One region of the Nocardia sp. NPDC058633 genome, then DNA from elsewhere that is predicted to be linked to it. Evidence: riboswitches for the same ligand, from Rfam matches in the RefSeq annotation. Region 1 holds a riboswitch; each other region holds the start of a gene.

Evidence for each region. Region 1 has a riboswitch for cobalamin ahead of ACFWUR_RS21250 (FecCD family ABC transporter permease). Riboswitches for the same ligand answer to the same signal wherever they lie in the genome.
Region 2: linked by a shared signal. The riboswitch ahead of metE (5-methyltetrahydropteroyltriglutamate--homocysteine S-methyltransferase) and the one ahead of ACFWUR_RS21250 (FecCD family ABC transporter permease) in region 1 are both predicted to bind cobalamin.
Region 3: linked by a shared signal. The riboswitch ahead of ACFWUR_RS16630 (ABC transporter substrate-binding protein) and the one ahead of ACFWUR_RS21250 (FecCD family ABC transporter permease) in region 1 are both predicted to bind cobalamin.

Annotation. Positions count from the first base shown of each region.
Region 1 covers NZ_JBHXRA010000015.1:189,839-193,108, forward strand. Annotated here, with positions in the region: gene ACFWUR_RS21245 (ABC transporter substrate-binding protein) at 1-947, opposite strand, end outside; cobalamin riboswitch at 1,032-1,156, shown strand; gene ACFWUR_RS21250 (FecCD family ABC transporter permease) at 1,190-2,221, shown strand; gene ACFWUR_RS21255 (ABC transporter ATP-binding protein) at 2,218-3,270, shown strand, end outside.
Region 2 covers NZ_JBHXRA010000001.1:465,604-468,873, forward strand. Annotated here, with positions in the region: gene metE (5-methyltetrahydropteroyltriglutamate--homocysteine S-methyltransferase) at 1-1,675, opposite strand, end outside; cobalamin riboswitch at 1,819-2,016, opposite strand; gene ACFWUR_RS02080 (pyruvate carboxylase) at 2,309-3,270, shown strand, end outside.
Region 3 covers NZ_JBHXRA010000011.1:119,702-122,971, forward strand. Annotated here, with positions in the region: gene ACFWUR_RS16625 (FecCD family ABC transporter permease) at 1-756, opposite strand, end outside; gene ACFWUR_RS16630 (ABC transporter substrate-binding protein) at 738-1,778, opposite strand; cobalamin riboswitch at 1,822-1,958, opposite strand; gene ACFWUR_RS16635 (phosphoribosyltransferase) at 1,981-2,601, opposite strand; gene ACFWUR_RS16640 (carbon-nitrogen hydrolase family protein) at 2,613-3,270, opposite strand, start outside.

The DNA.
Region 1 (3,270 bases):
TGACGGGCGATCAGCTGCTGATCCAGGTGCGGGAACGTGAGGGTGCCCAGCGATTCGACGATCCGCTTCGCGTCGTCGCCACTGACCTTCTGACTGTCGACGTAATACCGGCTCGCCCACTCCGCACGGTGGGTGTTGGTCCATTGCCAGGCCCGCACGAACGCGCCGACCAGTGCGCGGGTCGCGGCAGCCTTGGCCGGATCCTGGACCACCGCACGGCGCGCGTACAGGAAGGCGAGACCGCTGTAGATGCCCGTGGTTTCCGAATCCGGGATCAGCGAGGCACCCGGGGTGCGCAAGAACCGTGTCACATTGGGTTCGATCAGCGGCGCGATGTCGACCTGTCCGGTGCGCACCGCGTCGGGGAACTCGGCCAGTTGCAGCCGGACCAGCTCCACCTCGGTAGGCGTCAGGCCCGCCTTGGTGAGCGCCTTCAGCACCGCGGCCTGCTGAGCCGTGCCCTCGGCGTAGGCGATCTTCCTGCCCTTCAGATCCGCGAGTTTTTCGATCGAAAGACCCGGCGCGACAGCGAGTTTCATTGCCTGCGGGTTGGTCTGGTAGGACCCGATGATGGGGACGTCCTGGCCTGCGGCCAGCGCGTGGATCGGCGGTACATCGCCCACTTGGCCGACGTCGGCCGCGCCCGCCCGGAACGCCTCGAGGATGGCCGGGCCGCCGACGAAATTCGCGAACTCGATCTCGAACGGCAGCTTGTCCAGCTCGCCGGACAGCCGCAGCGCCGATTGCAGGCGTTCCTGCTGATCGGCGACGACGAGCGTGGTCCCGGGCGGAATCTCTGTCGGCAGCGGCGTGTCGGGGGTGCCGACCGGCGCGCCGTTGCCCTGCGCGCAGCCGGTCAGGCCGAGCGTCGCGACGGTGGCCATCGCGACAAGTGCGGCGGTGGCACGGCCGAAAAGGCCGGGTCGAAAGGTGTTCGGTCGGTACATGGACGAATTCAAGCAACCGCGATCGCCGCCGAACACCATTAACATTCGCCTGATTCGAAGGGCCCGGCTCCGCGATGGCACCGAGTGCCGCGTTACAGTCTGGGCGTCATCCCCGGTGGGTGTGGGAATCCGGTGTAACTCCGGAACGGTCGCGCCACTGTGATCGCCGCACGGCGAAAGTCAGACCTCCCTTGCCGGGGCACCCTCTGAAAGGGCCGCGCCTTGCCTGTGGAGAATTCGCGATGATCCGTGCTCGGATCTCGCTCGCCCTACCGCTACTCGGGGCGTTGTTGTCGGCGGCCATGATCGGTGCCACCGGATTCGGCGCGGAGATCGTGCCGGTGTCCGCGGTGCTGGACACCCTCCTCGCGCGGCTCACCGGCGCGAGGGCCACCGACCTCGGCATCGACACCATCGTCTGGCAACTCCGGGTCCCGCGCACCCTGCTGGCGGCGGTGGTCGGCGCCGGATTGGCGTTGGCCGGTGCGGCGATGCAGACGCTGGTGCGCAACCCTCTGGCGGATCCGTTCCTGCTCGGTGTCTCCTCGGGTGCCGGAGTCGGCGCGGCCGCGGTGATCACCTCCGGCTTGTTCGCCGGCGCGGGTATCTGGGCGCTGTCCGGCGGTGCGCTGCTCGGCGCGTTCGGAGCCGCGACCCTGGTGCTGCTGATCGCGTTGGCCCAGGGCGGTCTCACCCCACTGCGGCTGGTACTCACCGGCACCGTACTCGGTTCGGCCTTCGCCGGATGCAGCAGCTTCCTCGTGTTTCGCAGCACCGATCCCGCGGCAGCCGAGTCGGTGCTGTTCTGGCTGCTCGGCAGTCTCGCCGGCGCCGACTGGACGACCCTCGCCCTGCCCTTCACGGTCGTCGTAGTGTGCGGCGCGATCCTGTGGGCGACAGCGGGCTGGCTCGATGCGCTCACCCTCGGCGCGGACACCGCGTCGTCGGTCGGCGTCCCGGTCGGGCACCTGCGCATCGGCCTGTTCGTGCTGCTCGCGGTGCTCGTCGGCGTCCTCGTCGCGGTGTCGGGCGGCATCGGGTTCGTCGGCCTCGTCGTCCCGCACGCCACGCGGATGATCGTCGGTCCCCGCCACCGCAACCTGCTGCCCACCTGCGCGCTGGGCGGTGCGCTGTTCCTGGTGGTCGCCGACGCCGCGGCCCGAATACTGGTCCGCCCCACCGAGATCCCTGTCGGCGTGCTCACCGGCCTCATCGGCGCCCCCATCTTCCTCCTCCTGATGGGCAGACGCCGCTACCAGTTCGGCGCGTCATGAGCAGCTATCTACGCGTATTCGGGCGACGGACGACGGGCCGCCATGCCGACAGCGAGACACCACAACCACGGCTCACCCCGGACGACACCATCTACACCCTCGACCGGATCGCTCCCGACCACGCGGCCCATAACCGCGACCTTCGACCCCCGGAGACCGACTCACCTGCGACGGAGTCCGACTCGCCGGTGACGTCGCCCTCGACGATGCCTGGCTCGGCTGGGCTGCCCGGCGTCATATCGGCCACGGCGTCACCGTCGAGCGGCCGAACCACGATGGGCAGGCCAGGCGCACTGCGAGCCGACACACTCACCTGCGCGATCGGCCGACGCAATATCGTTGTCGGCGCCGACTTTTCGATCAGCCCTGGCGAGATCGTCGGCATCGTGGGGCCCAACGGCAGCGGCAAGTCGACGTTGCTGCGGGTACTGGCCGGAGTCCACAGGCCCGAGCACGGCCGGGTGCTCGTGGACGGGCTGGATCTGCACGCTCTGCGGCCCCGGCGGCGCGCCTCGACGGTGGCATCGGTGGCGCAGGACGAGGACCCGCCCGCCGACATGCTGGTCGGCGAAGTGGTCGCCCTCGGGCTGACCCCCTATCTGCCGCCGTGGGGTCTCGGCGCCGCGCCCGAACAGCAGCGCGTGGCACAAGCTCTGGCGGCAGTCGATCTCGCCGGCTTCGCGGGCAGACAGGTGCGGCAACTGTCAGGCGGCGAACGTCAGCGGGTTCTGCTCGCCCGGGCCCTGCTCCAGAACACCCCCGTCCTGCTCCTCGACGAACCGACCAACCACCTCGACGTCACCCATCAACTCGAACTGCTCACCCTGATCCGGAGCCTGGACCGAACTGTCGTCGCCGCCCTGCACGATCTGTCCCTGGCCGACCGCTACTGCGATCGGATCATCGTGCTGCACAACGGCTCCACTCGACCGCCCGCCCCACCGGCGCAGGCGCTGACCCCCGACGTGGTCGGCGAAGTGTTCGGGGTCGACGCGACGCGCGTGCGGCACCCGGTGACCGGCGATGACCACCTGTTGATCACCCCGCGA
Region 2 (3,270 bases), on a different contig from region 1:
CCGGGCCGGTGAGCATGCCTTTGACGGGCTTGGTGGTCAGCGACTGGGCGTAGTTGATCCACGACAGCGTCATCGGTTCGGGCCGGGTGACGTCACCGAACAGGATCGGCGGGCGCACGCAGCGGGTGCCGTAGGACTGCACCCAACCCGCCTCGGTGACGGCGAAACCGTCGAGCAGTTCGGCGAAGTACTGCACCATGTCGTTGCGCTCGGGTTCGCCGTGCACCAGCACGTCGAGACCGAGCCTTTCCTGCAGGGTGATCACGTCGGCGATCTCGGCGCGCATCCGCCGCACGTACTCGGCCTGGTCGATCTCACCCTTGCGTAGTGCGGCGCGGGCCAGCCGGATGGTCGAGGTCTGCGGGTAGGAGCCGATGGTGGTGGTCGGCAGTACCGGCAGGTCGAGGTGATCACGCTGCCGCGCGCGGCGCTCGTCGGCGGGGGAGCGGGCCAGGTCATTCTCGTCGAGCGCGGTCAACCGGGCCCGTACCTGCTCGTTGTGTAGACGCGGGTCGCTGCGGCGTGAGTCGGCGGCGGCGCGGGCCGCGGCCAGTTCGTCGGCGACGGAGTCGACTCCCGCGGTGAGCGCGGTGGCCAGCACTCGCACCTCACCGACCTTCTCGATGCCGAAGGCCAGCCACGAGCGCAGGCGCTCGTCCAGTCCGGTCTCGGGGGTCAGCGAATACGGCACGTGCAGCAGCGAGCACGAACTCGACACCGCCACCGCGTCGGCACTGCCGAGCAGGGTGCCCAGGGTGCCGAGGACCGCGTCGAGGTCGGCGCGCCAGATATTGCGGCCGTCGACCACGCCGGCCACCAGCAGCTTGCGGGCCAGGGCGGGCAACGCCGCGACCGCCGAGACATCGGCGCCCGCGGTGAAATCGAGAGCGACACCCTCGATCTCGGTCTCGGCCAGCACCGCCAGGGCGGCATCGGGGTGCCCGAAGTAGGTGGCGACCAGGATCGCGGGCCGGTTCAGCGCGGCCGACAGCGCGCTGTAGGTCCGGCCGACCAGGGCCAACTCTGCCTCGGTGAGGTCGGTGACCAGCACCGGCTCATCGATCTGTACCCATTGCGCACCCGCATCCGCCAGCTGGGCCAGCAGGTCGAGGTACAGCGGCACCAGCTCGGGCAGCCGCTCCAGCGCGGCACCGTCGGCGGCCTTGGCCAGTTTCAGGAAGGTGATCGGACCGATCACCACCGGCCGTGCGGGCAGGCCGAGCTCGATCGCCTCGTCGAGTTCGGTCAGCAGCTTGCCGGGATGCAGCGAAAAGGTGGTGGCCGCGTCGATTTCGGGCACCAGGTAGTGGTAGTTGGTGTCGAACCACTTGGTCATCTCCAGCGGGGCGACCGTGTCGGTGCCGCGCGCGGCCGCGAAATAGCGGTCGAGCGGATCGGCGATCCCGGCGACGCGCGGCGGCAGCGCACCGAGCAGCTCGGCGGTGTCGAGCATCTGGTCGTAGTAGGAGAAGGTGCCCACCGGCACCGAATCGAGTCCCGCCGCGGCCAGTTCGGTGAGCTGGGCGCGGCGTAGCTCTCGGCCGACCGCGTGCAGGTGCGCGGCATCGACACGGCCTGCCCAGTAGGACTCGGTGGCGCGCTTGAGTTCCCGGTTCGGGCCGACTCGCGGCAGGCCGAGAACCGTTGCGGTGAAAGGGGTGTGCGAAACAGTCACGGAGATTCTCCAGTGTCGTGCAGGGAGAGCCGTCGCCTTTTCGCGGGCACACGTCACCGGTGGCCGGACGGAGTCGCGCAGGCACGACAGGTCGGCATCGATGGTCCGCGCGCCCGATCCACGAGGCGGTGGCCGCCGGATACGGCGTATCCGGCACAGTCGGCAGGTCTTCGGACTCGCGGGCACCGGTCGTGTGATCGACCGACCTACTGGCCGTCGCTTCCCAGGCGTGCAGCCCAGTGCTGATGACGGCGGTCGTTCCCGCTCACCGCTGCGGGACAGTCCCGGATTCTCACCGGGTTCCCTCTCACCCGGTGCGGAACATGATCCGCACCCGGGTTTCGACGCCTCCGCGGGAGGTCGGGGCTCCGACTCTTCCACCGCGCAGGCGAACCAGCTGCGTCACCGAGCATAGGCCCTCGGCGCGAGCCGCCACCACCGCCCCGTCGCGAACATGGCCGTGACCTGCGGTTGCGTTGGGACCGTCCGGGGCGCACCGCGAGCGGTTCCCAGCGGTGAGATGTGACGGCCTGATGAACGCAACTTCGCAGGTGGGCGGGTGTGCGGTGTGAAGATTGCTGCGAAGCAACCTTGCGTGTCCTGGCTCGGCTCGTGGCCGGGTACCGTAGGCCAATGTTCTCGAAAGTCTTGGTCGCAAATCGTGGTGAGATCGCTATCCGTGCCTTCCGCGCGGCCTACGAACTCGGCATCGGAACGGTCGCGGTGTTCCCGTACGAGGATCGTAATTCCGTGCACCGCCTCAAGGCGGCCGAGTCCTACCAGATCGGCGAAGAGGGTCATCCCGTTCGCGCGTATCTGTCGATCGAGGCGATCATCGACGCGGCGGTTGCGGCGGGCGCCGACGCGATCTACCCCGGCTACGGCTTCCTGTCGGAGAACCCCGACCTCGCCGCGGCCTGTGCCGCCGCGGGCATCACGTTCATCGGCCCCACCGCCGAAATCCTCGAGATGGCGGGCAACAAGGCCACCGCCATCGCCGCGGCCAAGGCGGCCGGGCTGCCGACGCTGAAGTCCAGCGAGCCCTCGGCCGATATCGACGAATTGCTCACCGCGTCGGCCGAACTCGAGTACCCGATCTTCGTCAAGGCCGTCGCCGGTGGTGGCGGTCGCGGCATGCGCCGAGTAGCCGCACCCGAGCAGTTACGCGAATCGATCGAAGCGGCCTCGCGCGAAGCGGAGTCGGCCTTCGGTGATCCGACGGTGTTCCTCGAGCAGGCGGTGGTGAATCCGCGCCACATCGAGGTGCAGATCCTGGCCGACCAGCACGGCAATGTGATGCACCTGTTCGAGCGGGACTGCTCGCTGCAGCGCCGCCACCAGAAGGTGATCGAGCTCGCGCCCGCGCCCAACCTGTCACCGGAACTGCGCGAGCAGATCTGCGCCGACGCGGTGGCGTTCGCCCGTCAGATCGGCTACATCAACGCGGGCACGGTCGAGTTCCTGCTCGACGAGCGCGGCAACCACGTGTTCATCGAGATGAACCCGCGCATCCAGGTGGAGCACACGGTCACCGAGGAGATCACCGACGTCGACCTGGTGCAGTCGCAGCTGCGCATCGCGGCGGGAGAGTCGCT
Region 3 (3,270 bases), on a different contig from region 1:
CCGCACCGAGATCCCCAGCGAGGCGGCGGCACTCTCGCCGAAGGCGAACGCGTCCAGCGCGGACGCCTGCGTCCAGCACACCGCGAGTCCGGTCAGCGTGACCGAGCCGCACACCAGCACATCGGTCCAGTCGGTGCCCGACAGCGAACCGAGCAACCAGAACAGCACGCCGCGGGTCTGTTCGGCGTCGGCGGAGGAGATCACGATGAACGAGGTCAGCGCCGAGAACAGTTGGGTACCAGCCACTCCGGCCAGCACGACCCGCGAGGTGCCGCCACCGGTGCCCGCGGCGAGCAGCATCACCAGCGTGAACGAGAGCAGCGCCCCGCCGAACGCCCCGGCCGACAGCGAGACCGCGCCCGCGCCCAGCCCGAGCACCACCACGGCCACCGCCCCCGTCGAAGCCCCTGAGGAGATGCCGAGGACGAACGGGTCGGCGAGCGGATTGCGCAGCAGCGACTGCATGATCGTGCCGCACAGCGCCAGCCCCGCCCCGCACACCGCGGCGAGCAGAGTGCGCGGCAGCCGCAGCTCCCAGACGATGCCCTCCTTGATCCGGCTGATCCGCGCCTGCCCGATCCCGAGGTGCTCGAACACCACCGCGTACACATCGCGCACCGACAGGTCCGCAGGCCCGAAGGTGATACCGATCGCGATCGACATCACCAGCAGGATCGACCCGACCAACAGATATCCGGCCAGCGCCGCCCCGGATCCGCGGCGTGGCCGGGCCTGGGTCAGCGTGCCCATTCCCATTGCTTCACCGCGGCGGCGACCTTCTCCACGCCGTCGATCGTGCGAATCGAGGGGTTCAGGTCGGCGCCGTTGACCACGATGTAGCGCTTGTCCCGCACAGCGGTGAGGCGCTGGGTGACCGGATTGGATTCGAGGAACGCGATCTTGCTGTCGAGGGCGTCACCGGCGATCTTGCGCCGGCTCAGATCGGCGAGTACGAGGGCGCGCGGATCGCGGTCGAGCACGCTCTCCCAGCTCACCTGCGGCCATTCGTCGGTGGTGTCGGCGAACACATTGGTCGCCCCGATGGAGTCGGTGATGATGCCGGAGGCCCCGCAGCAGCCCGCCAGGTACGGGGTGGCGGTATCGGCGAACCAGAACGCCAACGAGACCCCGGCGGCCCGCACCGACCCGGTGGCCGCGGTGAGTCGCCGCTGAAGTTCGGTGACGAGCTGTTCGCCGCGGTCGCGAACGTCGAAGATCGCCGCGAGGTCGCGGATCTCCTGATACACCGAGTCGATGCGCAGCGGCTCGGTGCGCGCACCGTCGGAGTTCACGCTCTCGTCGGTCTTGCCGTCGCAGTCGGTGGGCGAGAGGTAGGTGGGCACACCGAGGTCGTCGAACTGCCGGCGCTCGGCGACGCCGCCGGGACCGAGGGTGCCGCCGAAGGACGCGGACACGAAGTCGGGTTCGGTGTCGAGCACCACCTCGAAGGACGGCTTGTTGTCGGCCAGCCGAGGCACTGTCGCGTTCGCCTCGGCGAGGTTCGCCCGGACCGGATCGGTCCAGGTGGCGGTGCCGACCATCCGGTCGGCCAGGCCGAGCGAGAGCAGGATCTCGGTGGAACCCTGGTTGAGCGAGACCGCGCGTCGCGGCGGGGCGTCGACGGTGACCGCCCGGCCGCAGTTCTGCAGCGTCAGCGGGAAACCGATTGCGCCGGGCCGAGTTCCGTCGACGGGGTCGGCTTCGGTCGAGCAGCCGAGGGCGAACAGCGTCGCCGTGGTGGTGAGGACGGCACCGAGGTGCCGGAGGGAAATGCGCATGCGGCGCCGAACTCCTTCATCAGGGCCCAGTCGCGGAGCCGAGAAATTCATCGAACTCGATCGGGAGTATTCGGGCTGCGGTCGTCGAAGACCGTCACCGTTGCGCGTCAGCCCCGGATTCACACCGGGTTCCCTCGCCGATCGTGGCCGTATCGACGGCCGCCCACACTGTATCCGTACCGGGCCCCAACGGTGACCGACGTCAGCGCAGCAGTGCGGTGACCTCGTCGTCGTCGAGTTGATGGAAGTCGTCGTAGGCCAGGCCGACGCCGCCGAGATCGATCGGGGTCCACAGGCAGACGAGTTCGTCGCATTCGCGTTCGACCCGGCGGGCCGCCTCCGGCGAGGACACCGGCATCGCCACCACCAGCCGATCGGGCCGCTGCGCGCGCGCCACCCGGCACGCGGCCACCACCGTCGCGCCGGTCGCCATCCCGTCGTCGACGAGCACCACCGTGCGCCCGGCCAGGGGAATCGGTTCGCCGTCACGCAAGACCGCTCGGCGTCGACGGAGTTCGGCCCGCTCGGCCTGTTCCACCGCGTCGAACGCCTCGGCACTCACCCCGCTGCGATCGACGACCTCCCGATTGAGGACCAGCAGTCCGCTCTCCCCGAGCGCGCCCATCGCCAGCTCCGGCTGCCACGGCAGCCCCAGCTTGCGTACCAGCAGCACATCGAGTTCCCCGCCGATCGCCGCACTCACCGCCGCCGCCACCGGCACACCCCCGCGTGGCAGCCCGAGCACCAGCGGGCGGGTAGCCCGCAGGTGCTCGAGGGCCGTGCCGAGAGCGCGGCCCGCCGCCGCGCGATCCGGGTACACCATCGTCTCGAACGCTACTCCGGCGCGGGCGCCTCGGAAATGGTGAAACGACGCAGCGACAGGCTGGGGTTGGCGGTGCGCACCTCGGCCAGCCGCGCGAGGTCGACGGTGGCGGTGAGCACGCCCGGCTCGTCGCCGAGGTCGGCCAGCACCGTCCCCGCCGGATCCACGATCATCGACGCGCCCGCGCCACGTGGCGCGCACTGATCGGCCGCCGCCACATACACCGTGTTCTCGATGGCACGGGCCCGCAGCAGGGTCGTCCACTGGTCGACCTTGGCAGCTCCCGGAATCCACTGCGCGGGGAGCAGCAACACATGGGCGCCCGCTGCCGCGACACGCCGACAACCCTCCGGAAAACGCAGATCGAAACAGGTCTGCATGCCGAAGATCACACCGTCGACCGTGAACGCGGCGGGCGCGACGATCGGTCCGGCGGCCACCACATCCGATTCCCGATGCCCGAACGCGTCGTACAGATGCACCTTCCGATACACCGCCACCCGCGAGCCGTCCGGACCGTGCGCGACGAGCGTATTGCTGATCCGGGTGGCTCCCGGCGCGGGCAACTCGACCACACCGGCCACCAGGAACACTCCGAATTCGGCGGCCAGTGCGGCGAGTCCGGTGGTGAAAGGACCGTCCAGCGGCTGCGCGATCGCGACGACACGT